3 regions of the Pseudomonas sp. GW821-FHT02C04 genome follow, and region 2 is predicted to be linked to each of the others. Evidence: predicted binding sites of a transcription regulator. Region 2 holds the regulator's gene; each other region holds the start of a gene.
The links. The regulator FliA, encoded in region 2, starts transcription of late flagellar genes. The targets are predictions, from matches to a motif close to CTAAAGTTTNNNNNNNNNNNGCCGNTAA.

Region 1 (9,612 bases), on a different contig from region 2:
GCGTTGAGCAGGTCGCGTTGCTCGGCGCTCAGGGTCTTGCCGCTGTCCTTGCCGGTCTTGAGGATGCTGTTGATCTGCTGGATGCGCGTCTGGCTGCTGGCGATTTCTGCCTGGGCGCGCTCAGGGCGAGTCTGCGCAGTGATGATCAGGCTGTTGGCATCGGCCAAGGCTTTTTGCAGATCGCTTTGCTGGGTCGAGCGCTCGGTGAGTATCTGTTCCAGCTGCTGGATGTTTTCTTTGGTGAAGCGCTGCGCCACTGGCACCACAGGGGTGGCCTTGAGTCGCGTCAGTTCGCGCGCGTTCTCGATGGTCTGCTTCGGCGCGGTGGCCAACTGCTGCTTGAGGTCGCTCAGCTTCTGCTCGTAGTCACGCCGGTTGTTGAGCTGGTTCAGCGTGTTTTGCAGGAGCGTTTGCAGGGCCTTTTTGTCGGCCTCGGGCAGTTTGCTGTCGGTGAGCTTGTCCAGGTTGGCCTGCACGGCGTCGCTGGATGGCGGTTCTGCGGCGTGCAGCGGGCCGACAGTAAGACTCAGGCCCAGCAGGGCCGCGAGGAAAAAGGAGCGCAGGGTAGGCATAGAGACCGGTCAAGCAAGTGAGAGTGGAGGCAGTTTAGAGGAAGAGCCCGGGGCCCGGGCGACTTCCTTCGGGGAATCTGACGCCCACTTTGGCGATCTTGTTCCCGTCCATGACCGCAACCGTCCAGTGGGTGTTGTTCCATTCCACCTGGTCGCCCACGATCGGCGCACCGCCGACTTTCTGGGCAATGAAGTGGCCCAGGGTCATGTCTGGATCGATGCCATCGGCCGGAAGGCCGTACAGGGCCGCAACCGCTTTGAGCTGGGCGTCTCCTTCGAGTACGAAGTCGCCGAAGAAACGCAGATCGAGGCCCCGTTGCGGTGCCTGGCTGAACAGTTTTCCGAGGGCCGGCAAGTTGTGTTCATGGCCGATAACGCACAGCAAATCATCGACTTCCAGCACCGTACTACCCGACGGATGGAGCAGTTGCTGACCGCGAAACAGGGCTGCGATACGTGTGCCTTCGGGCATTTTCAGCTCCCGCAGGGGCGAACCGATGCACCATTTCTCCGCGCCGAGCTTGTAAACGAACAGCTCCCACTCGCTGGTGATGTGCACTTCCAGGGCCGAACGGGAGATCGGCGCAGGCTCCGGCGGCACCGTCACCTTGAGCAGTCTGGCCACCCACGGCAGGCTCGTGCCCTGCACCAGCAGCGACACCAGCACGATGAAGAACGCGAGGTTGAAGTACAGCTGCGCATTCGGCAGCCCGGCCATCAGCGGGAACACCGCGAGAATGATCGGTACCGCGCCACGCAGGCCGACCCAGGAAATGAAGGCCTTTTCGCGACCGTGGAACGCCTTGAACGGCAGCAACCCGACCACCACCGACAGTGGCCGTGCGAACAGAATCATCCACAGCGCCAGGCCCAGAGCAGGCAGGGCGATCGGCAGCAAGTCGTGAGGAGTAACCAGCAAGCCCAGCACCAGGAACATGCCGATCTGCGCCAGCCACGCCATGCCGTCGAGCATGTGCAGGATGCCGTGACGGCTGCGCACCGGACGGTTGCCGATCACCAGGCCGCACAGGTAAACGGCGAGGAAGCCGCTGCCGTGCAGGGCGTTGGTCAGGGCGAACACCACCAGGCCGCCGGCGATTACCAGGATCGGATAGAGGCCGGTGGCGAGGTTGATCCGGTTGACCAGTTGTAGCATCAGCCAGCCGCCGCCGAGGCCGATCACGCCACCGATGCCGAACTCGCGGATCAGGTGGGTCAACAGGCTCCAGTGCAGGCCGGTCTGGCCGCTGGCGAGCATGTCGATCAGGGTCACGGTGAGGAACACCGCCATCGGGTCGTTGCTGCCGGATTCGATTTCCAGGCTGGCGGTCACCCGTTCGTTCAGGCCCTTGCCGCCGAGCAGCGAGAACACCGCCGCGGCGTCCGTCGAGCCGACGATGGCGCCAATCAACAGGCCTTGAATCAGGTTCAGGTCGAACAGCCACGCAGCGGCCATGCCGGTGAGACCGGTGGTTATAAGGACGCCGACGGTGGCCAGCGACAAGGCCGGCCACAAGGCCACGCGGAAACTGGACACCCGGGTGCGCAAACCGCCGTCGAGGAGGATCACCGCCAGAGCGAGGTTGCCGACCAGATAGGCCGTCGGGTAGTTATCGAAAATGATGCCGCCGCCATCGACCCCGGCAGTCATGCCGACTGCAAGGATGATCACCAGAATCGGGATGCCGAGACGCGACGAAAGGGAACTGACAAGAATGCTCGCACCTACCAGCAACGCGCCGATCAAGAACAGGCTGTTGATGGTCGTCGCATTCAAAGGCAGTACTCCAGAAGCGGAAAGACGGGCACAAACTGACCATGCAGTCTGCGTGCCAGCGATTCTAACCTGTTGAAATGTGATGCTGTCAAAAAGCTTTTTGCGCGGAGTGCAAGATCGTTCCCACGGGCGTGGGAACGATCAGTCATGCGGAAGGTTACAGGCTGAACCGCCCAACCATATTGTTCAGATCCAGCGCCAGGCGCGACAGCTCGTTGCTCGCCGCACTGGTCTGATTCGCGCCGGTCGCCGATTGCACCGACAGATCGCGAATGTTCACCAGGTTGCGATCCACTTCCCGCGCTACCTGCGCCTGCTCTTCGGCGGCGCTGGCGATCACCAGGTTGCGCTCGTTGATTTCGACGATGGCCGTGTTGATGGTGTCCAGCGACAGGCCGGCGCCACGGGCGATGTTCAGGGTCGATTCGGCGCGTTCGGTGCTGTTGCGCATCGAATCCACGGCGTGTTCGGTGCCGCTCTGGATGCTGCCGATCATGCGCTCGATTTCGCTGGTCGATTGCTGAGTACGGTGCGCCAGGGCACGGACTTCGTCCGCCACCACGGCAAAACCGCGACCGGCTTCACCGGCACGGGCCGCTTCGATGGCAGCGTTCAGTGCCAGCAGGTTGGTCTGGTCGGCCAGGCCGCGAATCACGTCCAGCACCTTGCCGATGTCACGGGATTCGTTGGCCAGATCACCGATCAGGGTGGCGGTGCTCTGCACGTCGGCGCTCATGCGTTCGATGGCGCTGACGGTTTCCTGCACCAGGTCACGGCCGTCGCCGGCGGAGGTGGTGGCGTTCTTCGAGGCTTCCGAGGTGCTGACGGCGTTGCGTGCGACTTCTTCAACCGCGCTGGTCATCTCGTTGACTGCGGTGGCAGCCTGCTCGATTTCGTTGTTCTGCTGGGTCAGGCCACGGGCGCTTTCGTCGGTGACGCTGTTCAGCTCTTCGGCGGCGGAGGCCAGTTGGGTGGCCGAGCCGGAGATTCGCTGCAGGGTGTCGCGCAGCTTCGATTGCATCTTGGCCATGGCCGCCAGCAGGCGTCCGGCTTCGTCGGTGCCGTCAACGTGGATCGGCTGGGTCAAGTTGCCTTCGGCGATGGTTTCCGCCGCATCCAGCGCTTTGGAAATCGGCTTGGTGATGCTCAGGGTCAGCAGCCAGGCGAAGAGGAAGGTCAGGCCGGTCGCGATCACCAGCAGCGTCACCACCAGGCTGAAAGCCGAAGAAAACTGCTCGGCGGCTTGCTGGTTGGTGGTGCTGATCTGCTCGCCGTTGATTTGCATCAGACGGTTGAGCACCGAGTTCATCGCTTCGGAGTTGTCGAGCAACTGGGTGTTCAGCAGGTTGCGCAGTTCATCCACCTGATTGTTGCGCGACAGGGTTTTCATCCGGTCTTCGATCTGGCGGTACTGACCCAGCAACTGCACATATTGGTCATAGGCCGCACGTTCGGCCGGGCTGCCGATCAACGGCTCGTAATCGGTCTGGGCCTTGCGGATCTGCTGGTTGCGCATCTCCAGCAGTTCGATGGTTTTCTGCTGGATGTCCGGCTCGCGGTTCACCAGCAAACGGTACGACAGCACTCGCAGGCGCAGGGTCAGCTGAGTGAACTCGTCGAGGTTCTTGATGCTCGGCACGCTGGTGGTGGTGATGTTTTCGGCGGCGCCGCGGATCTTGCTCATCTGGTTCAGGGCGAACACACCGAGAATGAGCATCAGGCCGCCGATCAGGGCAAAACCGGTGAACGCCCGGGGGGCGATATTCATATTGCGAAGGGACATGGGGCGTATACCAGGAAGGGCCGCATCCATGCGGGCTGAGACTGCTGTTGGATGACTTATCGGTCATACGACTAAAGTCTTGAGCCGGTGCGCGTATTTGTCGCACTGAAGGCCGGGCGACGAAGTGCAGGAACCAGATCGGCAGATCACAGTCTCTAACACTCGCAGGAACGGTCGGCCACCAGGAAAATCAAGGCCTTGCGCCGGTTTAACCCTGGCATCCACGACGACTTTTCTTTATCGTACGCGCCCTTTGAAAATGCCCTGGAAGATCAAAATGTTGGAAGCATCCCTCAGCCAATTGGAACAGCTCGTCAGCGATCTGGTGCAACAGAACCAGACCCTCTCGGAAACCAACCAGACCCTGTCCACGGAACTGGCCCAGGCCAAGGATGAAAACGAAAGCCTGCAACTGAGCCTGATGGAGCAGGAAGAAAAACACGGCGCCACTGCCGCTCGCATCCAGGCCCTGGTTGATCGCGTCAACGCAGGTCCTGTCAGCGCATGAACCACGGCACAGCAGGGGTAAAAGTCGTCTCCATCATGGGGGAGGACTATTCGATCAAGGCACCGGCCGGGGAAGAACAGACCCTGCTGGACGCCGCATTGATGCTCAAGGCCGCACTGGCCGACACCAAACGCAAATACCCGACGCTGATCGGTGACCGCCTGCTGGTGCTGGCGGCGATGAATCTGTGCTCGCAGCAGATTGAAATGAAGAAGCAGCACCAGCAGGAACTCGAGCGTTACCAAGAGCAAGTCAGCGCCACGGTCGAGACCATCGCCAAGACCATCAATCAGGGTTGATGGGTTGCGCACAACCAAAGAATAAGATTGTCGATTGCGTTGTATACAATCGGCACGGCTGTTGCAGTGTTTCAGCCTCTTATTCTTTGGGGGGTGCTCCATGCAGTTCTGGCGTCGCAGTATTCAATGGCAGTTGATCCTCGGCATGGGCACCGCCCTGCTGGTCAGCATCCTGATCGTGGTTGGCATTTATACCCTGGTGGTCAACCGCCTCGCCCAGAGCTATCTGGTCGAGCAGGCGTTGCCGTCGAGCATCGAAGCGACGCGCAACGACATCGAGCGAATTCTCGTTCAACCCCTCACCGCCGCCAAAGACATTGCCAGCAATACGATGGTCCGCGATTGGCTGGCCAATGGCGAAGATTCCGCTAAAACGGCAGGCTTCGCGCAGTATCTGGAAGGCATCCGCGCCGAACACAAGGCGTTTACCGCGCTGATCATCGGCACGGAATCCAATCACTACATCACCGAAAAAGGCCTGGATCGCACCCTCAGCCGATCCAAATCGGCCGACGCCTGGTTTTACTCTTTCCTCGACAGCAATCAGCCCCGAACCCTGAACATCGACAACGACGGGGCAACCGGAGAGTTGGCGCTGTTCATCGATTTGAAGGTCGAGCAGGCCGGCAAAGTGGTCGGCGTTGCGGGGCTCGGGTTGAGCATGAAAGAGCTGTCGGAGCTGATCCACAACTTCAGCTTCGGCGAGCGCGGGAAGGTCTATCTCGTGCGTTCCGACGGTTTGATCCAGGTCCATCCCGAAGCACAGTTCAGCGGCAAGCGCACCTTGAGCGAGCAGATCGGCGCAAGCGCGGCACAAGCGGTCATGGGCCATAAAGTGGCGGCCAACAGCAGCTTCCAGCGTGACGGCGAAGACTTCCTCGCCTTCAGCCTGCCTTTGCGTGACCTCGGTTGGACCCTGGTGGCCGAAGTGCCGCAGTCACAGATCTACGCCGAAGCCCGCCGTGCGATGTGGATGAGCAGCGGCATCGGTCTGGCGGTGGCGCTGGTTTGTCTGGCGCTGGTGATCTGGCTGGCTCAGGGATTGGTGCGCCCGATTCGTCAGGTAACAGCCGCACTGGTAGCAATCGGTAGCGGTGGTGGAGATTTGACCCATCGGTTAGATTCCAGCCGCGCCGACGAGCTGGGCGACCTCGCTCGGGGCTTCAACCGTTTCCTCGACAGTCAGCGCGGGATGATCGCCGAGGTGCTGACCACCAGTGAGCGTCTGCGCGTTGCGGTCGGCCAAGTTGCCAGGGTTGTGGATAACACCGCCGAGCGCTCCGGTCGCCAGCAGGAAATGACCGACATGGTTGCCACCGCCGTCCACGAAATGGGCCTGACCGTGCAGGAAATCGCCCAGAACGCAGGCAACGCTGCGCTCGCCTCGCAAACGGCTCGCGATGAAGCGATGCAGGCGCGGGAAGTGGTCGGCAGTTCGATTCGCCATATAGAAAGCATGTCCGATGAAATCGGCGTCGCGGCGGGGGCGGTGGGTGAGTTGGCGCATCAGGTGGCGTCGATCGATCAAGTGTTGGCAGTGATTCGCGGTGTTTCCGAGCAGACCAATCTGCTGGCGCTGAATGCGGCGATTGAAGCGGCGCGGGCCGGGGACATGGGGCGTGGTTTTGCTGTGGTGGCCGATGAAGTGCGCACCTTGGCGCGCCGCACTCAGGCATCCACTGACGAAATCCAGCAGATGATCGGCAGCCTCAAGCAGGGGGCGGAGAATGCGGTGTCTTCAATGCGTACGGGACAGGCGGCAACCGGCACCGGCGTAGAGTCGAGCCAGCGTACGGGTGCGTCTTTGACCGCGATTACCGGGCAGGTCGAGCGCATCAGCGACATGAACCATCAGGTGGCGACGGCGACGGAGGAGCAGTCGGCGGTGACCGAGGAGATCAACCGCAACGTGCAGGGGATTTCCGATCTGGCGCGGGCGACGGCGGGAGAGGTTCGGGCTTGTCGTGAGGATTGTCAGATGCTGCAGCGGCTGGCGGATGATCTGGCGCGGCAGATGGGTGGGTTCAAACTTACCTGATTAGTTGATCGTTCCCACGCAACGCGTGGGAACGATCATCAACGGGTCAGAACCACGCGTCCTGCATTGCAAGGCACGTATCATCCCGAGCCTCCAGCAACGCCAGCTCATGATGGCAACCCGGCACTTCCCACGTCAGGAAATACCGCGCCGCCTGCAACTTGCCCTTATAGAAGTCGGTATCCGCCGCATTCCCCTTGGCCAACCCTTCTTCGGCCCGAATCGCCTGCTCCAGCCAGCGCCAGCCAATCACCGTGTGCCCGAACACTTTCAGGTACAGCGCCGAATTCGCCAGGCTGCTGTTGACCTTGCCCTGGGCCAGATCCGTCAGCAAGCCGATGGTCACGCTCTGCAGGCGTGCGACCAGTTTCTCCAGCGGCTCACGCAATGCGGTCAACGATTCGTACGCCACCGCGCGTTCGGCCGTGTCGGCAATCAGGCGAATCAGTTGCTTGAGCCCGGCGCCACCGTTTTGCGCCAGTTTGCGTCCCAGCAGATCAAGGGACTGAATGCCGTGGGTGCCTTCGTGGATCGGATTCAGGCGATTGTCGCGGTAGTACTGTTCCACCGGGTATTCGCGGGTGTAGCCGTGGCCGCCGAGAATCTGGATCGCCAGTTCGTTGGCCTTGAGGCAGAACTCCGATGGCCAGGATTTGACGATCGGCGTCAGCAGGTCCAGCAATTCATGGGCCTGTTTGCGCCCGGCTTCGGTTTCCAGCGTGGTGGTGTCATCGAACAGCCGCGCCGCGTACAGGCCAAGATCGAACGCACCTTCGACGTAGGACTTCTGCGTCAGCAGCATGCGTCTGACATCCGCGTGCTGAATGATCGCCACCGGCGCCGTCGTCGGGTCCTTGCTGTCCGGCACACGGCCCTGTGGACGTTCGCGGGCATACTCCAACGAGTACAGGTAACCGGCGTAACCGAGCATCACCGCGCCCATGCCGACGCCAATCCGCGCCTCGTTCATCATCTGGAACATGTAGCTCAAACCGTGATGCGGCTTGCCCACCAGATAGCCGACACACTCGCCGTTATCGCCGAAGTTCAGCGCGGTCGAGGTCGTTCCGCGCCAGCCCATCTTGTGGAACAGCCCGGCCAGCAGCACGTCATTGCGCTTGCCGAGGCTGCCGTCATCGTTGACCAGAAACTTGGGCACGATGAACAGCGAAATTCCCTTCACCCCGGCTGGCGCGTCCGGCAATTTGGCCAGCACCATGTGCACGATGTTTTCCGAGAGCGGGTGATCGCCGCCGGAGATGAAGATCTTGTTGCCCTTCAGGCGATAAGTGCCGTCGGACGCCGGTTCTGCGCGGGTACGAATATCCGACAGCGACGACCCGGCATGGGGTTCGGTCAGGGCCATGGTGCCGAAGAAGCGACCGTCGATCATCGGTTGCAGGAAGCGCTGCTTCTGCTCGTCGGTGCCGAAGCTTTCGATCAGGTTGGCCGCGCCCATTGTCAGGAACGGGTACGAGGTCGACGCCGCGTTGGCCGACTGAAAGTGGGCGAAGCAGGCCTGGGACAACAATGTAGGCAGTTGCATGCCGCCAGCGTCGAAACTGCGCGCGGCGTTGAGGAATCCGGCTTCGAGGAAGGCATCCACCGCCGGTTTCACTTCGGGAATCAGAATCGCCTGACCGTTCTCGTAGCGCGGCTCGTTTTCGTCACCCTTGCGGTTGTGCGGTGCGAAGTACTTTTCGGCGATGTTGCGCGCCGTGCCGATGGCGGCATCGAAGGTTTCGCGGTTGTGTTCGGCAAACCGCTCGCGCCGGGTCAGGCCCTCGGCATCGAGGACTTCGTACAGCTCGAAAGCCAGATTGCGGGAACTGAGCAGCGTCTCGGACATGGCGGCCTACCTTTTTTTGGAATGGACCGAGTCTAGGCTTGCGAATAAAGGCTGAACAGGAAGATTGATAACGGTGATGGAGAGGCAAAAAAAATGGGCGCCGGTGAGGGCGCCCATTTTTTATGTTGCTGACAGAGTCGGCGATTAACCGATGGTCATCAGGCTGGCGTTACCGCCCGCTGCTGCGGTGTTGACGCTCAATGCGCGCTCGATCACCAGGCGCTCCAGCGCAATGTTGGTCTCGCCCTGGGACAGGCCCTGAACCCCGACGATGGCGCCGGCACGCTTGGCGATCTGCTGGCAGACCGCACGCAACTGGTCGGAATGGCCGTGATGCAGAACCGCGTCGAACACCACGTCATCCTTGTTCCAGTCGGAAACCAGCTTGATCCGCGCCTGAATCTCCTTCGGCAGGCGTGCGAACAATGCCTTGCTGGTGTCGGATTCCGGCCAGACCGCCGAACCGCCCACTGCCAGTACCGCAGCGAGTTGGGTCAGCAGGTCACCTTCGATGTCCGCCAGGCACAGCACGTGCTCGCGCGGCAGGATCGCGTAGCTGTTCTTCTCGCCGGTCGGGCCGGCCAGTACGCGGGTGATACCGCTTTGCGACTGGGCTGCGTATTGCACGCACAGAGTGCTCAGGTCGGCGAACTTGTTGCTGTCGGCCCAGGCTTTCAGGGCGACCAGCGGTTTGCTCAGGGCGTCACGCAGACGAACATCCGGTGCCACGGCTGCATCACCGCGAGCGAAGGATTGTTCGATGGCATCGGTAGGACGCGTCGACAG
Region 2 (9,612 bases):
ACGTTGGTGGTCGACAGGTCGAGGTGGAAGATTTCGTTGACGTTCACCAGCGGGAACGCAAACGCCTGGTTGCCGAGCATCACCATCAGGGTCGGCATGATCGCAAGCGTCAGCGGCACCTTGATGACGATTTTCGAGCCGGCGCCCTTGGTCGAGTAGATGTTGATCGAACCGTTGAGCTGGGAAATCTTGGTCTTCACCACGTCCATGCCCACACCGCGGCCGGACACGTCGGAGATCTCGGTCTTGGTCGAGAAACCCGGGGCGAAAATCAGGTTGTAGCATTCGGTGTCGCTCAGGCGATCGGCGGCATCCTTGTCCATCACACCGCGTTTCACGGCGATGGCACGCAGGACGTTCGGGTCCATGCCTTTGCCGTCGTCGGAGATCGACAGCAGGATATGGTCGCCTTCCTGCTCGGCCGCCAGGATCACCTTGCCGCCACGGGCCTTGCCCGAAGCTTCACGCTCCTCCGGCGACTCGATGCCGTGGTCGACCGCGTTGCGCACCAAGTGGACCAGCGGGTCGGCCAGAGCCTCGACGAGGTTCTTGTCGAGGTCGGTTTCTTCGCCCACCAGTTCCAGGTTGATCTCTTTCTTGAGCTGACGCGCCAGATCGCGAACCAGACGCGGGAAGCGGCCGAAGACTTTCTTGATCGGCTGCATCCGGGTCTTCATTACCGCGGTCTGCAAGTCGGCGGTGACCACGTCGAGGTTCGACACGGCCTTCTGCATCGACTCGTCGCCGCTGTTCAGGCCCAGGCGCACCAGACGGTTACGCACCAGTACCAGCTCGCCGACCATGTTCATGATTTCGTCGAGACGTGCGGTGTCCACACGAACGGTAGTCTCGGCTTCGCTCGCCGGTTTTTCCGGTGGCGGCGTCGCCGGTGCACGGGCCGGAGCCGGTGCAGCAGCGGCGGCTGGCTTGGCCGGTTCCGCTTTAGGCTCAGGCGCTTTTGCAGCAGGTTTTGCCGCAGCAGCCGGGGCCTTGGCGGCAGGCGCTGCAACAGCCGAAGCATTGCCGGCCGTCACGACGGCACCGGTGGCGACGTCAGTGAACTTGCCTTTGCCATGCAGATCGTCGAGCAGCGATTCGAATTCGTGATCGCTGATCAGATCGCTACCGGCCGCCGCCGCTGCCGGAGCAGCAGATGCAGGCACCGAAGCAATCGCCGATTCCAGCGCATCAACGGCGAAGTTGCCCTTGCCGTGCAATTGATCGAGCAAGGCTTCGAATTCGTCGTCGGTGATGTCCGAGCTGTCGCCCGCTGCCGGAGCAGCAGGTGCAGCGGCAGCTGGTGCCACGGCGTCGGCCGCGAACTGGCCCTTGCCGTGCAACTGGTCGAGCAGCGACTCGAATTCGGCGTCGGTGATTTCATCGCTGGCCGCTTCGGTGGAAGCAGGCGCAGCGGCAGCCGCCGGGGCTTCGGCTTCGGCCTTGACGGCGTTCAGCGAGTCCAGCAACTGTTCAAATTCGTTATCGGTGATATCGCCCGAATCGCCTTCGACGACCAGTTCTTCGATCATCTCGGCAACAGGCGAAGCCGGGGCTTCATCCGCCGATTGCGGTTCGGCCAGGCGCGCCAGGGCGGCCAGCAGTTCCGGGGTTGCAGCGGTGATCGGGCTGCGATCGCGGACTTCGCTGAACATGCTGTTCACCGCGTCCAGCGCTTCGAGCACCACGTCCATCAGTTCTGCATCTACGCGACGTTCACCCTTGCGCAGGATGTCGAACACGTTTTCGGCGATGTGACAGCACTCCACCAGCTCATTGAGCTGAAGGAAGCCGGCGCCCCCTTTTACAGTGTGGAAACCGCGAAAAATTGCGTTGAGCAGATCTGCGTCATCCGGGCGGCTTTCCAGCTCGACCAGTTGTTCGGACAGTTGCTCAAGAATCTCGCCGGCCTCAACCAGGAAATCCTGAAGGATCTCTTCATCGGCGCCGAAGCTCATTAATGGGGTGCTCCTACAGGTCTAAAAACCCAAAAAAACTCAAAATCCAAGGCTGGATAGCAAATCGTCCACATCGTCCTGACCGGACACAACGTCTTCTCGTTTATCGGCATGAATCTGCGGACCTTCACCCTGCGAGAGATGTTTTTGTGGATCTTTTTCAGCGAGCATTGCCGCACGGTCATGTTCGATGCCCGCGAAGCGGTCCACCTGACTGGCCATGAGCACGAGTTTGAGCAGATTGCTTTCGACTTCGGTGACCAACTGGGTCACGCGCTTGATCACCTGACCTGTGAGGTCCTGGTAATCCTGGGCCAGCAGAATGTCGTTGAGGTTGCTCGACACCGCGCGGTTGTCCGCGCTGCTGCGTGCCAGAAAACCGTCGACCCGACGCGCCAGCTCGCGGAACTCTTCAGCCCCGACTTCACGGCGCATGAAACGTCCCCAGTCGGCACTCAATGCCTGGGCTTCGTCAGCCAGGCCATTGACCACCGGCGTGGCGCTTTCCACCAGGTCCATGGTGCGGTTGGCCGCGGCTTCGGTCAGCTTGACCACATAGCCCAGACGCTCGGTCGCATCAGTGATCTGCGACACTTCCTCGGCCTGCGGCATATGCGGGTCGATCTGGAAGTTGACGATTGCACTGTGCAGTTCGCGTGTGAGCTTGCCCACTTCCTGGTACAGGCCACGGTCACGGGTCTGATTGAGCTCATGGATCAGTTGCACGGCGTCGCCGAACCTGCCCTTTTCAAGGCTTTCGACCAGTTCGACCGCGTGTTTTTTCAGAGTCGACTCGAAGTCGCCCTGTGAAGATTCGTTATGCTCCATAGCTCCCCCGCGCGTCATCAGCCGATGCGTTCGAAAATCTTCTCGATTTTTTCTTTCAGCGCCTGAGCCGTGAAAGGTTTGACCACGTAGCCGTTAACGCCGGCCTGGGCCGCTTCGATGATCTGCTCGCGCTTGGCTTCAGCAGTCACCATCAGCACTGGCAGGTGCTTGAGTTTTTCATCGGCGCGCACGTGACGCAGCAGGTCGATACCGGTCATGCCAGGCATGTTCCAGTCGGTCACCAGAAAGTCGATGCTGCCGCTGTTGAGCACCGGAATGGCAGTGGTGCCATCGTCGGCTTCAACGGTGTTGGTGAACCCGAGATCACGCAACAGGTTCTTGATGATCCGCCGCATCGTTGAGAAGTCATCAACGATGAGGATTTTCATGTCTTTGTTCAATTCGACCTCCAAGCAGTCTTAAACGCGCCCAGCACCTGGACGCGCCATTTCAATCAATCCGGCAAAGCACTCGATGACTGTCTGGAGCACAACAGAGCAAGACCGGTGCCGTTCACCACCGCACCAGCCTCGTTCGCAGCGTCCCCACACTGCCCTCAGCGCGCTCGCCACTCCCCCAAACGCCCCCGCAAACGGGCCGCGCACTGGCTGTGTAACTGGCTGACCCGCGATTCACTGACGCCAAGGACTTCACCGATTTCCTTGAGGTTCAGCTCTTCGTCGTAGTACAGCGCCAACACCAGTCGCTCACGCTCCGGCAAATTGGCAATCGCGTCCGCCAACGCAGCCTGGAAGCGCTCATCTTCCAGATCGCGCGACGGCTCAAGATGAGCACTTGCGCCATCCTCGTGCAGCCCTTCGTGTTCGCCGTCCTGCAACAGGTCGTCGAAACTGAACAGTCGGCTGCCCAGGGTGTCGTTCAAAATCCCGTAGTAATCGTCGAGACTCAATTGGAGTTCGGCCGCAACCTCGTGATCTTTAGCGTCACGGCCGGTTTTAGCTTCAATCGAGCGAATCGCGTCGCTGACCATACGGGTGTTGCGGTGAACCGAGCGCGGTGCCCAGTCCCCCTTGCGTACTTCATCGAGCATGGCGCCGCGGATCCGGATGCCCGCGTACGTTTCGAAACTGGCGCCTTTGCTGGCGTCGTATTTGGTCGAGACTTCGAGCAGGCCGATCATCCCGGCCTGGATCAGGTCTTCGACCTGCACACTGGCCGGCAATCGCGCCAGCAAGTGGTAAGCAATGCGTTTGACCAGTGGCGCGTAACGCTCGATCAGCTCGTACTGCGCGTCACGTGCCGACTTCTTGTAGAAATTCATACCGCTGGCGGTCATAGCACAGGTCCTGCCGTTTGCTGCACGAGGCGCTCGACGAAAAATTCGAGGTGGCCGCGCGGGTTGGCGGGCAGCGGCCAGGTGTCGACCTTCTGTGCGATCGCCTTGAACGCCAGTGCGCACTTGGAACGCGGGAAGGCTTCATAGACCGCACGCTGCTTCTGCACCGCCTTGCGCACGCTTTCGTCGTAAGGCACCGCGCCGACGTATTGTAGGGCGACGTCGAGGAAGCGATCCGTGACCTTGGTCAACTTGGCGAACAGATTGCGACCTTCCTGCGGGCTCTGGGCCATGTTGGCCAGGACGCGGAAGCGGTTCATGCCGTAATCGCGGTTCAGCAGTTTGATCAGCGCGTAGGCGTCGGTGATCGAGGTCGGCTCGTCACAGACCACCAGCAACACTTCTTGCGCCGCGCGAACGAAACTGACTACCGAGTCACCAATACCCGCAGCGGTGTCGATCACCAGTACGTCGAGATTGTCGCCGATGTCGCTGAACGCCTGAATCAGACCGGCATGCTGGGCCGGGCTCAGGTGAACCATGCTCTGGGTGCCGGAAGCGGCCGGCACGATGCGGATCCCGCCGGGGCCTTGCAACAGCACGTCGCGCAGCTCGCAGCGGCCCTCGATCACATCGGCCAGGGTACGTTTGGGCGTGAGGCCCAGCAGAACGTCGACGTTCGCCAGACCCAGGTCGGCGTCCAGCAGCATGACCCGACGGCCAAGCTCTGCCAGCGCCAGGGACAAGTTCACTGACACGTTAGTCTTGCCGACGCCACCTTTGCCGCCGGTCACCGCGATCACCTGTACGGGATGCATGCTGCCCATGTTATTTCTTTACCTTGTCTTGCATAGACGGAGGCCACATTACTGGCTGCGCGTTCACAACCGGAACAATGCATGGCAGACCATCGATGTAGGTACAAAAACTGTTCATTACCTCAGCCAACCTGCTTGGTGGGACTGTGGTAGATATCAGCGAACATGTCAGCCATGGCTTCTTCGCTGGGTTCTTCCTGCATTTGCACGCTGACGGCGCGGCTGACCAATTGATGACGGCGCGGCAGATGCAGATCATCCGGAATCCGTGGGCCGTCGGTCAGGTAGGCGACCGGCAGTTCATGACTGATCGCCAGGCTCAGCACTTCGCCAAGGCTGGCCGTCTCATCCAGTTTAGTCAGGATGCACCCGGCGAGCCCGCAACGCTTGTAACTGTGATAAGCGGCGGTTAGAACCTGTTTCTGGCTGGTGGTTGCCAGTACCAGATAATTTTTCGACCGAATGCCACGACTGGCCAGACTTTCCAGCTGCATGCGCAGTGCCGGATCGCTGGCCTGCAGGCCGGCGGTATCGATCAGCACCACGCGTTTGCGCAGCAGTGGATCCAGCGCCTGCACCAGGGACTGGCCCGGATCGACGTGGGTCACCGATACATTGAGGATCCGGCCCAGGGTTTTCAACTGTTCCTGAGCACCGATGCGGAAGCTGTCCATGCTCACCAGCGCAATGTTCTGCGCGCCGTACTTGAGCACGTAACGGGCGGCCAGTTTGGCCAGGGTGGTGGTCTTGCCCATGCCGGCCGGGCCGACCATGGCAATGATCCCGCCCTCTTCCAGCGGCTCGACTTCCGGCGTGGCGATCATCCGCGCCAGGTGCGCCAGCAACATGCGCCAGGCCTGACGAGGTTCTTCGATATCGCTGGTCAGCGCCAGCAGGTCGCGCGACAACGGGCCGGACAAGCCGATGCGTTGCAGACGACGATAAAGGTTCGCCTGAGCCGGACGGCTGCCTTGCAGCTGATTCCAGGCCAGGGTGCCGAGCTGCACTTCCATCAGCTCGCGCAGACTGTTGAGTTCGAAACGCATCGAATCCAGCGCACGCGGATCGACACCAGCGGCAGCTGGCGCAGGTGCCGGAGCTGGACGCGCCGGAGCAGCGTAAGTCGGTTCTGTCAGAGGCTCGGCAGCCGTCAGCGGCAGGCCGGCGGTCAATGGCAGACCGGAGAACAACTGGCGATTGGTGTTGCCGTCGGCCTCACCACGCATGCTCAACTCGGCCTGGGCAGTAACGATGCGCGACTGGGTCTTGCGCAGCTCGTCTTCGAGTTCCATGTTCGGAACCCGTGGCGCCAGCGCCGACAATTTGTAATCCAGCGCCGCCGTCAGCTCGACGCCGCCGGCAATGCGGCGGTTGCCAATGATGGCGGCATCAGCGCCCAGCTCATCACGAACCAGCTTCATGGCCTGACGCATATCGGCGGCGAAAAAACGCTTAACTTGCATAAACCACTACCTCAGCCGTTGGGCCCTACTGTCGCAACGATGGTCACTTGCTTGTTGTCCGGAATTTCCTGGTAGGCCAGCACATGCAGTCCAGGGACTGCCAGGCGGCCAAAGCGCGAGAGCATCGCGCGAACCGGGCCTGCTACCAACAGGATCACCGGCTGACCTTGCATTTCCTGACGCTGCGCCGCTTCGATGAGCGAACGCTGCAGCTTCTCGGCCATGCTTGGCTCCAGCAGAACGCCCTCTTCCGAGCCTTGTCCTGCCTTCTGCAGACTATTGAGCAATATTTGTTCCAACCTTGGCTCCAGCGTGATAACTGGCAGCTCCGACTCAGTCCCTACAATGCTTTGGACGATGGCGCGAGAAACGCCGACCCGCACAGCGGCCACCAAAGCGGCGGTATCTTGACTCTTGGCGGCATTGTTGGCGATGGCTTCGGCAATGCTGCGGATGTCGCGCACCGGCACGTGTTCGGCCAGCAGCGCCTGCAAAACTTTCAGCAGCTGCGACAACGTGACCACGCCCGGCACCAGCTCTTCCGCCAGTTTCGGCGAGCTCTTGGCCAGCAATTGCATGAGTTGCTGCACTTCTTCGTGGCCGATCAGCTCACTGGAGTGTTTGTACAGAATCTGGTTCAAGTGCGTGGCGACCACGGTACTGGCGTCCACCACGGTGTAACCGAGCGATTGTGCCTGGGCACGCTGGCTGACTTCGATCCACACCGCCTCCAGCCCGAAAGCCGGATCTTTGGCGGTAATGCCGTTGAGCGTGCCGTAGACCTGCCCCGGGTTGATCGCCAGTTCGCGATCCGGGTAGATCTCGGCTTCGGCCAGGATCACCCCCATCAGGGTCAGGCGATAGGCGCTCGGCGCCAGGTCGAGGTTGTCGCGGATGTGCACGGTCGGCATCAGGAAGCCCAGATCCTGCGAGAGCTTCTTGCGCACGCCCTTGATCCGCGCCAGCAATTGCCCGCCCTGATTGCGGTCCACCAGCGGAATCAGGCGATAACCGACTTCCAGACCGATCATGTCGATTGGCGTCACATCGTCCCAGCCCAGTTCCTTGGTTTCCATGGCGCGGGCCGGCGACGGCAGCAGTTCCTGCTGACGCTGAACCTCTTGCAGCGCCTGCACCTTGGCGACGTTCTGCTTTTTCCAGAACAGGTACGCGCCGCCGGCAGCCAGTGCGGCCATGCTCAGGAAGGAGAAGTGCGGCATGCCCGGCACCAGGCCCATGACCGCCATCAGACCGGCCGCCACCGCCAGCGCTTTCGGCGAGGCGAACATCTGGCGATTGATCTGCTTGCCCATGTCTTCCGAACCGGAAGCACGGGTCACCATGATCGCGGCCGCTGTAGATAACAACAGTGATGGCAATTGCGCCACTAAACCGTCACCGATGGTCAGCAGGGCGTAAACCTTGCCGGCGTCGGCGAAGGTCATGTTGTGCTGGAAGATACCGACGGCCATGCCACCGATCAGGTTGATAAACAGAATCAGCAGGCCGGCGATGGCGTCACCACGGACGAACTTGCTGGCACCGTCCATCGAACCGTAGAACTCAGCCTCTTGGGCAACTTCAGAACGACGGGCCTTGGCCTGGTTCTGGTCGATCAGACCGGCGTTGAGGTCGGCGTCGATTGCCATTTGTTTGCCGGGCATCGCGTCGAGGGTGAAGCGCGCGCTCACCTCGGAGATCCGGCCGGCACCCTTGGTCACCACGACGAAGTTGATGATCATCAGAATGGCGAAGACCACGATACCGACCACGTAGTTACCGCCGATCACCACCTCACCGAAGGCCTGGATCACCTTACCGGCAGCGGCGTGGCCGTCCTGACCGTGGAGCATCACCACCCGCGTCGACGCCACGTTCAGCGCCAGCCGCAGCAGCGTCGCCACCAGCAGGATCGTCGGGAACACCGCAAAATCCAGCGGCCGCAACGCGTACACGCAGACCAGCAGCACGACGATCGACAGGGCAATGTTGAAGGTGAAGAACACGTCCAGCAGGAACGGCGGCACCGGCAACATCATCATCGCCAGCATGACCAGCAGCAACAGCGGCACACCCAGATTGCCCCGACTGAGATCGGCAATGTTCGAGCGAGCACTGTTGATTAACTGAGAGCGATCCACCGGTTTTCCCCGTTCCTTTAAAGCAAACTTTTGACGCCCAGAGCGGGCGCACGGCGGCTACTGCAAGAAGCCTTCCAACTTTTGCCGATGATTGAAACAGAGGGGTTTGAGCGTGGTTTTTCTGCTGGGCGGGATGGTGCCTTCGCAAGAAGTCAGCAAAAAGCGCCTTTTAAACTCGGGTGTTTAAAGGACACCTTCAGACACGCCTTACAGGCTACGAATCCTTGCGCCGTTGCCTACAGCTACGCCAGAATCCGCCGGCTTGTGCGCTTTGAGGTCGGGTTCTATTGTGGGTCGGTCGCTGACGAATCAGCGATCGGGTTTAGCGACTCGGACTTTCTCAGCGCATCAGCGTTCATGGCTTCGTTGTGGGACTCTTCGTCCGCAATTACGTTATGGCGGCTGTATGCGGGAGACCTTCGGGTCTACCGGGGTGCCTGAGACCGGTTCGCTAACCTGCGTACAGCTGCCACCTTCACCTGTTTAGCGACAGGGAAAGAGTGGCTCCATAACTCAGGAGCTTCACCATGATCAAACCAACACCCAATCCGCCCGAAACCGACCCCGCCTCGCCCTACGAATCCCTCGAATCCAGAAAGCTTCACGAAGCCGCCGACCGCGCCCTCGATCACTATCTCTGCCCGCCCGGATCCACTCCACCACCGCGCAGAACCCGCCGGATGTTCGCCGTTACCGCGGACTTCAAAAACGAAGAGCTGCTGGTCGAGCTCTGCGAAACCCTCGCTTCCGCCAGAACCATCGCCAATGACTTCGCCCACCTCATGCCCGCCGCGCAGCGCAGGACGCTGACGGGCATCGGGCAACTGATCATGCTCGGGGAACTGGCAGCGAATCGGGTGCTGAATAATCTGGAACTACCGCAGTCGCAGAGCTCCGTGTAAAGGCTTGAGAAATGCGTCGTGGCGGCTGACACCTTCGCGAGCAACACAGGTCATCGGGCATAAAAAAACCGCCACCGGGTTCAACCGGGGGCGGTTTTTTTGCTTCATCACTATCAGGAATCGCGCCGCAGATCCGGCGGGATCGGCAGATCGTCCTTGAGCGGTTCCGGGAACTTGCCCTTGCCCGCGCGGTGCTGGCGGATCTGGT
Region 3 (9,612 bases), on a different contig from region 2:
CCAGCAGCTTGAGGTTCGGCAAACGCTTGAGCAGGTCTTCATCGAAGCGCGTGCGTTCGCGCATCACGCAAATCACCTCGAACCGGCCCAGGCGCTCGGCCAGCGTGGCGTTGTCCGCCGGGTAATCATGGACGAAAGTCACTTCGCCGAGACTGTCGAGCACCGACCAGTCGACTACGCCCCGTGCGACGTCCTGCCAGTCATCGATCACCGCAATCTGCACCGCCATCAGCCTTGACTCCTCAACGAACGGGATTGGTTTTGTTCAGCCAGCCGAGCAGTGCCTGGTGGAACTGCGCCGGTTCTTCCATCTGCGGGGCATGGCCCATGCCGGGGAATTCCACCAATGTGGACTGCGGAATCAGCTTGGCGACCTGTTTGCCCAGCACGTCGTAGTGGCCGATTTTCGCTTTCACCTCGGGCGGTGCAATGTCCTTGCCGATGGCTGTGGTGTCGGAGGTGCCGATCAGCAACAGGGTCGGCATCTTCAGGTCCTTGAACTCGTAGTACACCGGCTGGGTGAAGATCATGTCGTAGATCAGCGCCGAGTTCCATGCGACCTGAGTCTTGCCCGGGCCATTGCTCAGGCCGGCGAGCATGTCTACCCAGCGGTCGAATTCGGGTTTCCAGCGACCGCCGTAATAGGTGCTGCGCTCGTAGTCGCGAATGCCTTGGGCGGTGACTTTCAGTTCGCGCTGATACCACTGATCAACGCTGCGATACGGCACGCCGAGGGCTTTCCAGTCCTCCAGCCCGATCGGGTTGACCAGCGCCAGTTGCTCGACCTGATCCGGGTATTGCAGCGCGTAACGGGTGGCGAGCATGCCGCCGGTGGAGTGGCCGAGCAGGGTGGCTTTCTGAATGCCCAGCGCCTTGAGCAATTGCTGGGTGTTGGCCGCCAGTTGCTGGAAGGTGTACTGGTAGTGATCGGGTTTGCTGGAGGTGCAGAAGCCGATCTGATCCGGGGCGACGACCCGGTAACCGGCCTCGCTCAGGGCCTTGATCGAACTGTCCCAGGTGGCGCCGCAAAAATTCTTGCCGTGCATGAGCACCACGGTGCGCCCGTTGGCCTTGCCGTGGGCGGCGACGTCCATGTAACCCATCTGCAATGATTTGCCCTGGGACTGAAAGGCAAAATGCTTGAGGGTGTAGGGATAGTCGAAACCTTGCAGTTCCGGGCCGTATTGCGGGCCGTCGGCGTGAGCAAACAGGGGCAGGGCAGCGGTCAACAGCAGGCCAGGCAGCCAGCGGGTCAGCGACACAGACATAGGACAACTCCACAGGAAATCGGCCGATGCTGGAACGGCCGGATTAGGGCGACGTTAAACACAGGCAATTCCCGCGCCTGAACGTTCAACCGAGCCAGCGCAGCGTGAGCATCGCCAGCACCGCATAACGGGCGCCTTTGGCCAGGGTGACGATCAACAGGAATCGCCCGAGCGGTTCACGCATGACCCCGGCGATCAGTGTCAGGGGATCACCGATGACCGGCAGCCAGCTGAGCAGCAGCGACCAGTGCCCATAACGTTGATAGTGAACGCGGGCGCGAACCATGTGCTTCGGGCTGACCGGAAACCAGCGTCGACCCTGAAACCGCTCCAGTCCGCGTCCCAGCCACCAGTTGACCAGCGAACCGAGGACATTGCCCAGTGTCGCCACGGCCAGCAGTCCCCACAGCCAATAGCGATCGCTGACCAGCAACCCGACCAGCACCGCCTCCGATTGCAGCGGCAGCAGTGTGGCGGCGCCAAACGCGGCGAAGAACAGTCCGAGATAACCCGCCGTCATCAATGGGCCGGGTAATCCGCCACCACCACATCAGCACCGTCCTTCTTCAGGCCGATGACCTGATAGGCATCGCTCATGCCGTCCATTTCCATGCCCGGCGAGCCCATCGGCATCCCCGGAGCGGCTACGCCAAGCAGATCGTCACGCTTGCTCAGGGCCAGCACTTGTTCGGCGGGGACGTGACCTTCGACGAATTTGCCGTCGATGATTGCGGTGTGGCAGGACGCCAGACGTGGCGGCACGCCGTGTTGCTGCTTGAAGCTGCTCATGTCGGCTTCAACGTGATCCTCGACCTTGAAACCGTTGGCTTCCAGATGGCTGATCCACTTTTTACAGCAGCCGCAGTTGGCGTCGCGGTGGACTTCGATCGGGATGAGATCGGCGGCTTGCGCCAGGGAGGAGATGAACAGGGCGCTCAGGGCGGCCAGACGCAGGTGGTTTCGCATGGAAGGCTCTCGACTCGGGTAACGGTCAAAAAAGAACGCATTTTGACCGGATTTTCCTGCCCGGCATCAACGGAGTGTTTCCAAGTGATACAAGGCGGGCTGCCAGCATGATCGTAGATCAAGGCTGACAGCCCGCTGAGCGAGAGATGACAGATCGGTCAGGGTCAGCGCACCTTGAACCGGCCCATGATCGCGCCGACCCGGCTGTTGGCTTCCAGCAATTGGCGGGTGTTGAGCTCGCTGGCCTGACCGCTTTGCACCAGTTCATCGACCATGTGACGGATCTGCACCATGCTGCGGTTGATCTCTTCGGTCACGGCGCTTTGCTGTTCGGCGGCGGTGGCGATCTGCGTGCTGAGGCTGTTGATGTGGCTGACCGAGCCGGCCATCTCATCGAGGCCGCTGTTGACTCGGGCCGTGGCGTCGGCGGCCGACTGGCAACTGGCCTGGGTGTTTTCCATGGCGCTGACCGACGAGCTCACGCCTTGGGTCAGGCGGGTCAACATTTCGTTGATTTCCGAAGTGCTGGCCTGGGTGCGGGCGGCGAGGGCGCGCACTTCGTCGGCCACCACCGCGAAGCCGCGTCCCTGTTCACCGGCGCGGGCGGCTTCGATGGCGGCGTTCAGCGCCAGCAGGTTGGTCTGGCCGGCAATCGCGCCAATCACCCCGAGAATCTCGGTGATGCGTTGTGCGTCCTGTTGCATGCTTTCGACCTTGTGCGTGGCGCTGGCCACTTCGTCGATCAGCGCGACCACGCTGCTCGACGCTTCGCCGACCACCACCCGCGAACGGTCGGCGTTTTCGTTGGCGCGCTGGGTGAAGGCTGCGGTTTCGGCGGCATTCTGCGCGACGCTTTCAGCGGTCGAACTCATCTCGTTGATCGCGGTGACGGTCTGGTCGGTTTCCGAGGCGTGGCGCAGCAGAATTTGACTGGTGTGCGCCGACGTACGTTGCAGGTTGTCGAGGCTCGAAGCCATGGCGCCGGTAGCCTGGGTGACTTCGCCGATCATGTTCTGCAGGTAGGCGATGAAGGTATTGACCGAGTGACCGATCGCGCCGAGTTCATCTTCGGCACGAATTGTGATGCGTCGGGTCAGGTCGGCATCGCCGCTGGACAGCAGATCGATGTTGGCTTTCAGGGCCTTCATGCGCTGGATCAGTTGGCGGATCGCATAGACCTGCCACAGCACCAGCAGGATCACCAGTGGGATCTGCAACAGACTCAGGGTGCTGAGCACGTCATCGCGCTGGGCGGTGATCAACTTGGTCGGCAGGGCGGTGGCGAGGAACCAAGGCGTGCCTTCGATCGGGCGCATGAAGAAGGTGCTGGCTTCGCCGTTATTGTCGAACTCGACGCGCTGGGCCTGATCACGCTGTTGCAGGCCTGCTTTTACCTGGCTGGCAAACGGTGAACTGCCGGCCAGCTCGCTGATGTTTTTCAGCACGATCGGGCCATTGATGCGCGAACTGTTGCTGATGATCTTGCCGTCGGCCTCGACGATCAGCATTTCGGCGCTGAGGTCTTTTTCCTTGCGCGCCACCAGGTCGTTGAAGAAGCCCAGCGTCACGTCGATGGTCGATACGCCCCAGGTCGTGCCGTTCTTCTGAATGGCCATGGCGCAGTTGGTGCGTGGCTCGGCGCTGGCATCGTCTTTATAGGCGGCGGCCCAGGCGCATTGGCCGCGCGGGGTCTGCAGGCCGCCCTTGTACCAGCTCTGGTCGTAATAGTTGGGCGCTGCGTCGCTGTTCCAGAAGGTGTTCACGGCGAGTTTGCCGGAGCTGTCGCGGTGCCAGAAGGTGCTGAACTTGTTACGCCCGGCTTCACGCTGGCCGGGCAGCGGCCAGATACCGCCGCCAAATACTTTCAGCTCGCCGTACTGGTCCACCAGACCCGGCAGCACCGTATCGATGGCGGCGCTGTCGAGCAGCGGAATGGTCTGGGTGATGCTGCGTTGCTGCGATTGAACCTTGTTCAGTTCGCCCTGGATCTGCTCGGCGACCTCGGCAATGCGGTTGAGCACGACCTGTTCTTCGGTATGACGCAGTTTCGGCGCGACCAACTGGCTGATGCCCACCACGGTCAGGACCGACAGCAACAGGATAAATAGAACCAGAAACAGCGTGTAGCGAGCCTGAATGGTACGGAATGCGGGCATGGAGACCGGTCCTTGAGCAGCGTTTCTTATTAGGGGCGAGGAGTAAAACAGTAGGGGTATCCCTTACGTATCGTCGCGGCGCGAGGAAGCTTTAGGTACTCACGTGCTAAAAAGTTTTGAAACGCTGACCGGCAAGTAACAGATCCGACACATGCAAACTAACCAGCCCGTTCGTTAGAGTAAAAAGCCGATTTTCGCCGGACTGGCCAGACGGCTCTGGCTCAACATCTGCGGGGCTTGCAGTGCTTTGTATCGAGAATGTACGAAATTTGTAAAAAAGTGAAAAACAGATTGGTGACATCAGTTTGCCGGCCGATACTCCGGGCAACTCAAGACGTTCCACAAGGATATTTCCATGTTCTTTTCGCAAGGAGCACGCTCATGACCGTTGGTTATACCGGCGCGTGGCAGCCCAAGGCAGGTTTGCTGGTTCGAGATGCAGGGAGCTCGGGCAAACCGGTTTCTCAAAGCGTGAAGGTCAAGCAGATGCTGGCCCTGGTCGGCAACGACCCCACCGTTCTCAATACGGCGGAAATGGACAAGCAGCGTTTGCACAAGAACATCAAGGGGTTCGATCCGGAAAACGTCACTCCCAAGCAATTGGGCAAACTGACTGACTTCCTGCGCAGTCGGGGCCTTATTTCCGAAGTGACCTCGATGACACTGCTCAATGCCGGTGACAAGTTCGACCGCTTCGGCATTCAGAAAGACCCGGATGCCAAGTTCAATGCGCTGGAATATTTCGCCACGCAACTGGACACCATCAACAACAACAGTCTCAAGGGCAACAAGTACGCCAATACGTTGATCCCGGAGTACAAGAAAGCCATTTATGTGCTGCAGAGCCTGAAAACCTACGGACAGGGCGGTGAACGTCCACCTCCGACCGACAAAGGCGTCAGCGCCAAGGCGTGACAGACAGGGCCCGCTCCGGAAACGGGGCGGGCCCTTTCGTTTATGGGCGGTTGCCGCAAGCCTGGTGTTCCGGGGACAGGACGATCTGTCGCTGCATATCGTCATGCAGTCGCTGCATTTGCGGGCAATGCAGTGTCAGGGATTTGGGCTGGAACCCGCGATGAAACAGCGCCAGCCACCCGTCCCCCCTGTCATCGGGCGCAAGTCCGGTGAACACGAACCCCACCTTCGAAAATCGCTGCCAGGCATTGTCAAAACCTTGTGCGAGTCTAAGCCTGATGGATATCAGCCAGTGGGCGGGCAGTTGCTGCAATTGTCTGAGCAAACTGTCGTCAACTTCGCTGAATACGCCGTCATATCGACCCCAGCGCTGTTCCAGCTGCGCCGGTGCGCCGATCCAGGGCGAAACGTTGATCCGAATTCCAAACACTTCGCACATCTGCTGCATGAACGCACGACATTCGTCCGGCCAGGGCAGTGCCGGCAGCGGGCGCTGATAGCCATCGACAGGGGCGTAACCCATTACGAGCGATTCCGTCACCGTACCGCCAAAGGGCGACGGTGCATGATCGGGCAGTAAACCGGTGTTGTGAAAGCCAAGACTGGCGGCCATTTTCTGTGTATAGGGATGTTGGGTCATTTGCTTGATCGTGACGCCCTGATAACCGAGCGCCTGCGCATGGATCAGCAAGTGTCGGCCCAGTCGCGTGGCGACGTTCTGGCCACGGAACTGCGGATCCACCACGCTCAGCGCCAGTTCGGCAATGGAGGATCCCTGGTCAAGTATCAACGTGGCGTGCCCCGCCACCTGATTGTTCGTCACCGCCACCAACGAGTGCCAGCGGCGGTCGGCATGGTTCTGACAGATCATGCGGGGCAGATAGACATGCGGCTGAGCGTAATGGTCGCCATAGATCTTTCTGAACAGGTGACTCACGGCAGCGGCGTCACTGGTGCGATAACTTCGCAGGCTGATTGATTCCATCAGCAACGCTCCTGACGAGGGCCGTTGTAGACGCGCCGGTCCAGCACACGCTGACGTTTGCCGGAGCGTGGATGAAGTGCCAGTTCTTGCACCGTGCAGCACTTGATCTGCAGCGCCAGCAACTGATCGGCGTGCAATTGCTCGATCAACGGATAGTCTTCGATCAATGCGCTGTGCAGCGCCCTGTCGGCTTCAGCGATTGGCGGCGCCATAGCGTCCGGCGCCCAGAGCAGGCGCAGGACATCCTTCGCCCCATCCTGCTCGATCAACAACTGCCAGTCCTCGCTGCCGGTGACGCGCCGCACTGTCTCGCCGATCGATTGCGGCAACAGGGTCAAAATGCCCACCCGCACCCGCTGGCTGTCGGCGCAGCGGCCCATCAACGCGAACTTGCGCCGGGACGTGCCGCTCGGCTCTCGCCAGCAGGCACGGTCGCCGACCGGGTAGCGGATCAACGGCATCAACCGGCGCGTGAGGTTGGTCATCACCAGGCGTCCGACACGCTCGCAGTCTTCGATGACTTCACCGGTTCGCTCGTCGAGAATTTCCAGCACTGCGTGGCCTTCGGGAACCCGATGTTCACCCAGGTCGCAGTCACGATGGCTGGCACCGATGAACCCGGCGTCCACGCTGGCGTAACCGATGGAGGACACACGGGCATTGGGAAAGACCCGCTCAAGCTGTTGCAACTGTGCCTCAAACAGGCTTTCACCGGCGTAGAGCAGGGTGGTGACGTCCTCGAGAACCCGGCCGTGTTGTTCGAGCCAGGCTGCAAAGGTCAACAGATGGGCGGGCACGCCGACCAGCACATTGATCCGGTGCAGGGCAATCGCATCAGCCAGGAGGCCTGAGTCGACATGGCCGGTGAACGGAAACTCGATGACCTCGGTTTGCACATGCGCCAGCGCATCGTGAGTGAAGATGAAACTGGCATACAGGTCACCGACAAAAAACAGGTTGGCGACGCGGTCTCCTGGGCTCAACTGCGCGTCGAGACTACGCCCGAAATCCGCCACCATCGTCTGCCATTCCTCGCGCCGGAACAGTGAAAACTTGCCGGCGCTGGTGGTTCCTCCTGTCTTGAAGATCAGCCCGTCATGCAGGGGTGCCGTCAATGCAGGCCAACGGTCGAGGTCCTGACTGCCTTTCCAGTATTCAGCGGGGTCAATCACCGGCAGTTCCTGCAGGGATGTGATGTGCAGTGGAGATCCGGCAAAGTGGTTGGCGTAAAAGCCCGAATGCAGTCGCGCGAACGTCACCAGTTCCTCCAGTTCAAACCGTGTGTTCATGTTTGGCTCCTTGCTTGTCAGCGCAGGGACCAACGCCCCGGTTGTCGATCAGAATGGGCGTCTTGCCGCTGTGTTTGTTGCGGGTGAAGCGTTCGCTGCCGCAGATCTCTGCCTCCACGGTCAGCAGCCCTGTCTGGATGAGCGTGGCCAACGTTGGATAATCCAGCAGGCGACGCTGAACATCTTCGGCTTGCCGCGGGCTGCGAAAGCGCATGCGCTCCAGGCCGTCCGGGGCATGTTCAAGGATCAGCTGGAATTCAGTCTGCAGATGCGCTGCCAGTTGCGACAGGCAGATGAAGTCGGTGCCGATGCGCACCAGCCGGCCGTGGCGCTGCAGCAGTTCGAAGCGCGGCGTGGGCAGGCCGCAGTCACACACGCCGGGGATCCAGCGACCGCTGTCGCCGACGTCGTAGCGTTGAACGTCCTGGCCTTCCCGTTCGATGGAGGTGAATATCAGGCGCCCGGTCTCACTGCCGGTCACCGGTCGATCAGTCTCGAATTCGACGATCTCAAGGTGCTGGATTTCGCTCATCAGATGGAACACGCCATCGCCGGTGGCCGGGCAGGCATGCCCGAGGGGACCGGCGTCGACGCTGCCATAAACGGCCGAGCGGATGAGCCTGACGCCGCAGCTGCGCATCAGTGCCAGGCTTTGTTCGCCAGGGTGTTCGCCACCGAGGAACACCTTTTCGATCCCGCCATATTCACGCAGCCGTGCCTGTTCGTTGAGAAACAAACGATTCAGGGTGCTGGGCATGCCGACCAGCACGGTGACGTGCTGATCGATGATCAACCGCGCGATTTCGCGATAGTCGTCATCGGCCGGTGCTCCCATCGGCAGGTGTGTGGCACCCAGCAGTTCCAGCACTTTGGAAAAACTGAAGAATCCGCCGTACAGTCCGCCGCTGAAGAACAGGTTCATCACCCGGTCGCGGACAGGGTCGAGACCGGCCGCGAACAAGCCGTCGGCACTGGCGCGCATTTGCCGATCGAAATCGCGGTAGCTGTAACCGGACAACACCGGGGTGCGGCTGCTGCCGCCGGAGCGGAAATACAAGCGGGCTGCCGGATGGATCGGGCGGGCAACAAAGGCGTCCTTGCTCATGATCGGCAGGTCGGTCACGCAGGGTGGTGTCGGGAGCGGATCGAGGGTGGCGCGGGTTGCCAGCGCCGTGGCCGGCAGGCTGACCGATACGCGACGGCTCAGGCGCTGCAAGGCATACACGCCGTCATGGGGCTCGCCTTCGTAGCCATCGTGAATCGATTGCACCGGGGTGATCCGTGTGACGCCCGCGGTGATCAGCGTGCGGGCCAGCTCGGCCATTTCGTGTTCGGCACAGATCAGTCCGGCGCTTTGCAGCACATTTCGCCAGGGCAACAGCGCCTCAGTGAGTTGTGCGCGCGGCATGGGTTTGAGCAACAGGCTGCGAAACAGGGGCGAGGGGCCGAGTTGCTGGTCGTGGGACCAGATGATCCGCCAGTCCGGCGCTTGCCAGACCTGACCGCTGGTCCCGCCAAAGCTGTGAGCCAGCCGCGCCATCGCCACGCGGGTGGTGATTTCCGAGGCCTCCTGAATCGAAGGCAGCAGGGCCGGCCAGTGTCGGGCGCGGCGTTCGAATGCCTCGGCCAGACCTTCACCGATGGATTGCAGGGTGCTTTCGTCGTCACTGTCCACCAGCAGCCATTGCGGGCTGGAACAGGCCTGCTGGTCGAGGCGACTGACTTCATCGGCCACGGCGTCCAGCGCTTGCGGCGAGCGCGCTGCCGGTGTCAGGTAAATGAAGCTGATGCGGTGGCCCCAGTCGATCCAGCGACATCCTGGCGCCAGTTGCTGGCGGATGGCTTGCAGCGCCGATTCACCGCCCCACGCCGACACGCCGTTGGCCCGCTGGCACAACTGACCGATCTGTGCAGTGCTTGCCGGAATGACCGCAACATGCCCGGCGATCTGGCCGGTCGCATCACATTGTGTCAGGCCATGAAGCAATCGAGCCGTCAGGCCCTGATCGCTGCTGCTGGGGCGCAACCAGTTG

Region 1: a site for FliA is predicted at 4,189-4,216, ahead of AC07VV_RS17415 (methyl-accepting chemotaxis protein). Genes of this name have one in related genera too.
Region 3: a site for FliA is predicted at 4,458-4,485, ahead of AC07VV_RS03860 (methyl-accepting chemotaxis protein). Genes of this name have one in related genera too.

What each region holds. Positions count from the first base shown of each region.
Region 1 is NZ_JBWKVT010000004.1:378,442-388,053, forward strand. Features, by position in the region: gene mscK (mechanosensitive channel MscK) at 1-572, opposite strand, end outside; gene AC07VV_RS17410 (potassium/proton antiporter) at 607-2,349, opposite strand; gene AC07VV_RS17415 (methyl-accepting chemotaxis protein) at 2,507-4,132, opposite strand; gene AC07VV_RS17420 (hypothetical protein) at 4,410-4,640, shown strand; gene AC07VV_RS17425 (cell division protein ZapA) at 4,637-4,939, shown strand; partial or broken gene AC07VV_RS17430 (cache domain-containing protein) at 5,085-6,110, shown strand; gene AC07VV_RS17435 (methyl-accepting chemotaxis protein) at 6,246-6,977, shown strand; gene AC07VV_RS17440 (acyl-CoA dehydrogenase) at 7,024-8,826, opposite strand; gene putA (trifunctional transcriptional regulator/proline dehydrogenase/L-glutamate gamma-semialdehyde dehydrogenase) at 8,971-9,612, opposite strand, start outside.
Region 2 is NZ_JBWKVT010000003.1:121,675-131,286, forward strand. Features, by position in the region: gene AC07VV_RS12490 (chemotaxis protein CheA) at 1-1,955, opposite strand, end outside; gene AC07VV_RS12495 (protein phosphatase CheZ) at 1,995-2,783, opposite strand; gene AC07VV_RS12500 (chemotaxis response regulator CheY) at 2,801-3,172, opposite strand; gene fliA (RNA polymerase sigma factor FliA) at 3,340-4,080, opposite strand; gene fleN (flagellar synthesis regulator FleN) at 4,077-4,907, opposite strand; gene flhF (flagellar biosynthesis GTPase FlhF) at 5,021-6,361, opposite strand; gene flhA (flagellar biosynthesis protein FlhA) at 6,373-8,502, opposite strand; gene AC07VV_RS12525 (DUF6124 family protein) at 9,030-9,404, shown strand; gene flhB (flagellar biosynthesis protein FlhB) at 9,518-9,612, opposite strand, start outside.
Region 3 is NZ_JBWKVT010000001.1:824,616-834,227, forward strand. Features, by position in the region: gene AC07VV_RS03840 (D-2-hydroxyacid dehydrogenase family protein) at 1-229, opposite strand, end outside; gene AC07VV_RS03845 (alpha/beta fold hydrolase) at 243-1,268, opposite strand; gene AC07VV_RS03850 (YqaA family protein) at 1,354-1,788, opposite strand; gene AC07VV_RS03855 (DUF411 domain-containing protein) at 1,788-2,234, opposite strand; gene AC07VV_RS03860 (methyl-accepting chemotaxis protein) at 2,399-4,390, opposite strand; gene AC07VV_RS03865 (hypothetical protein) at 4,772-5,305, shown strand; gene AC07VV_RS03870 (GNAT family N-acetyltransferase) at 5,346-6,290, opposite strand; gene AC07VV_RS03875 (phenylacetate--CoA ligase family protein) at 6,290-7,579, opposite strand; gene AC07VV_RS03880 (aldehyde dehydrogenase family protein) at 7,563-9,612, opposite strand, start outside.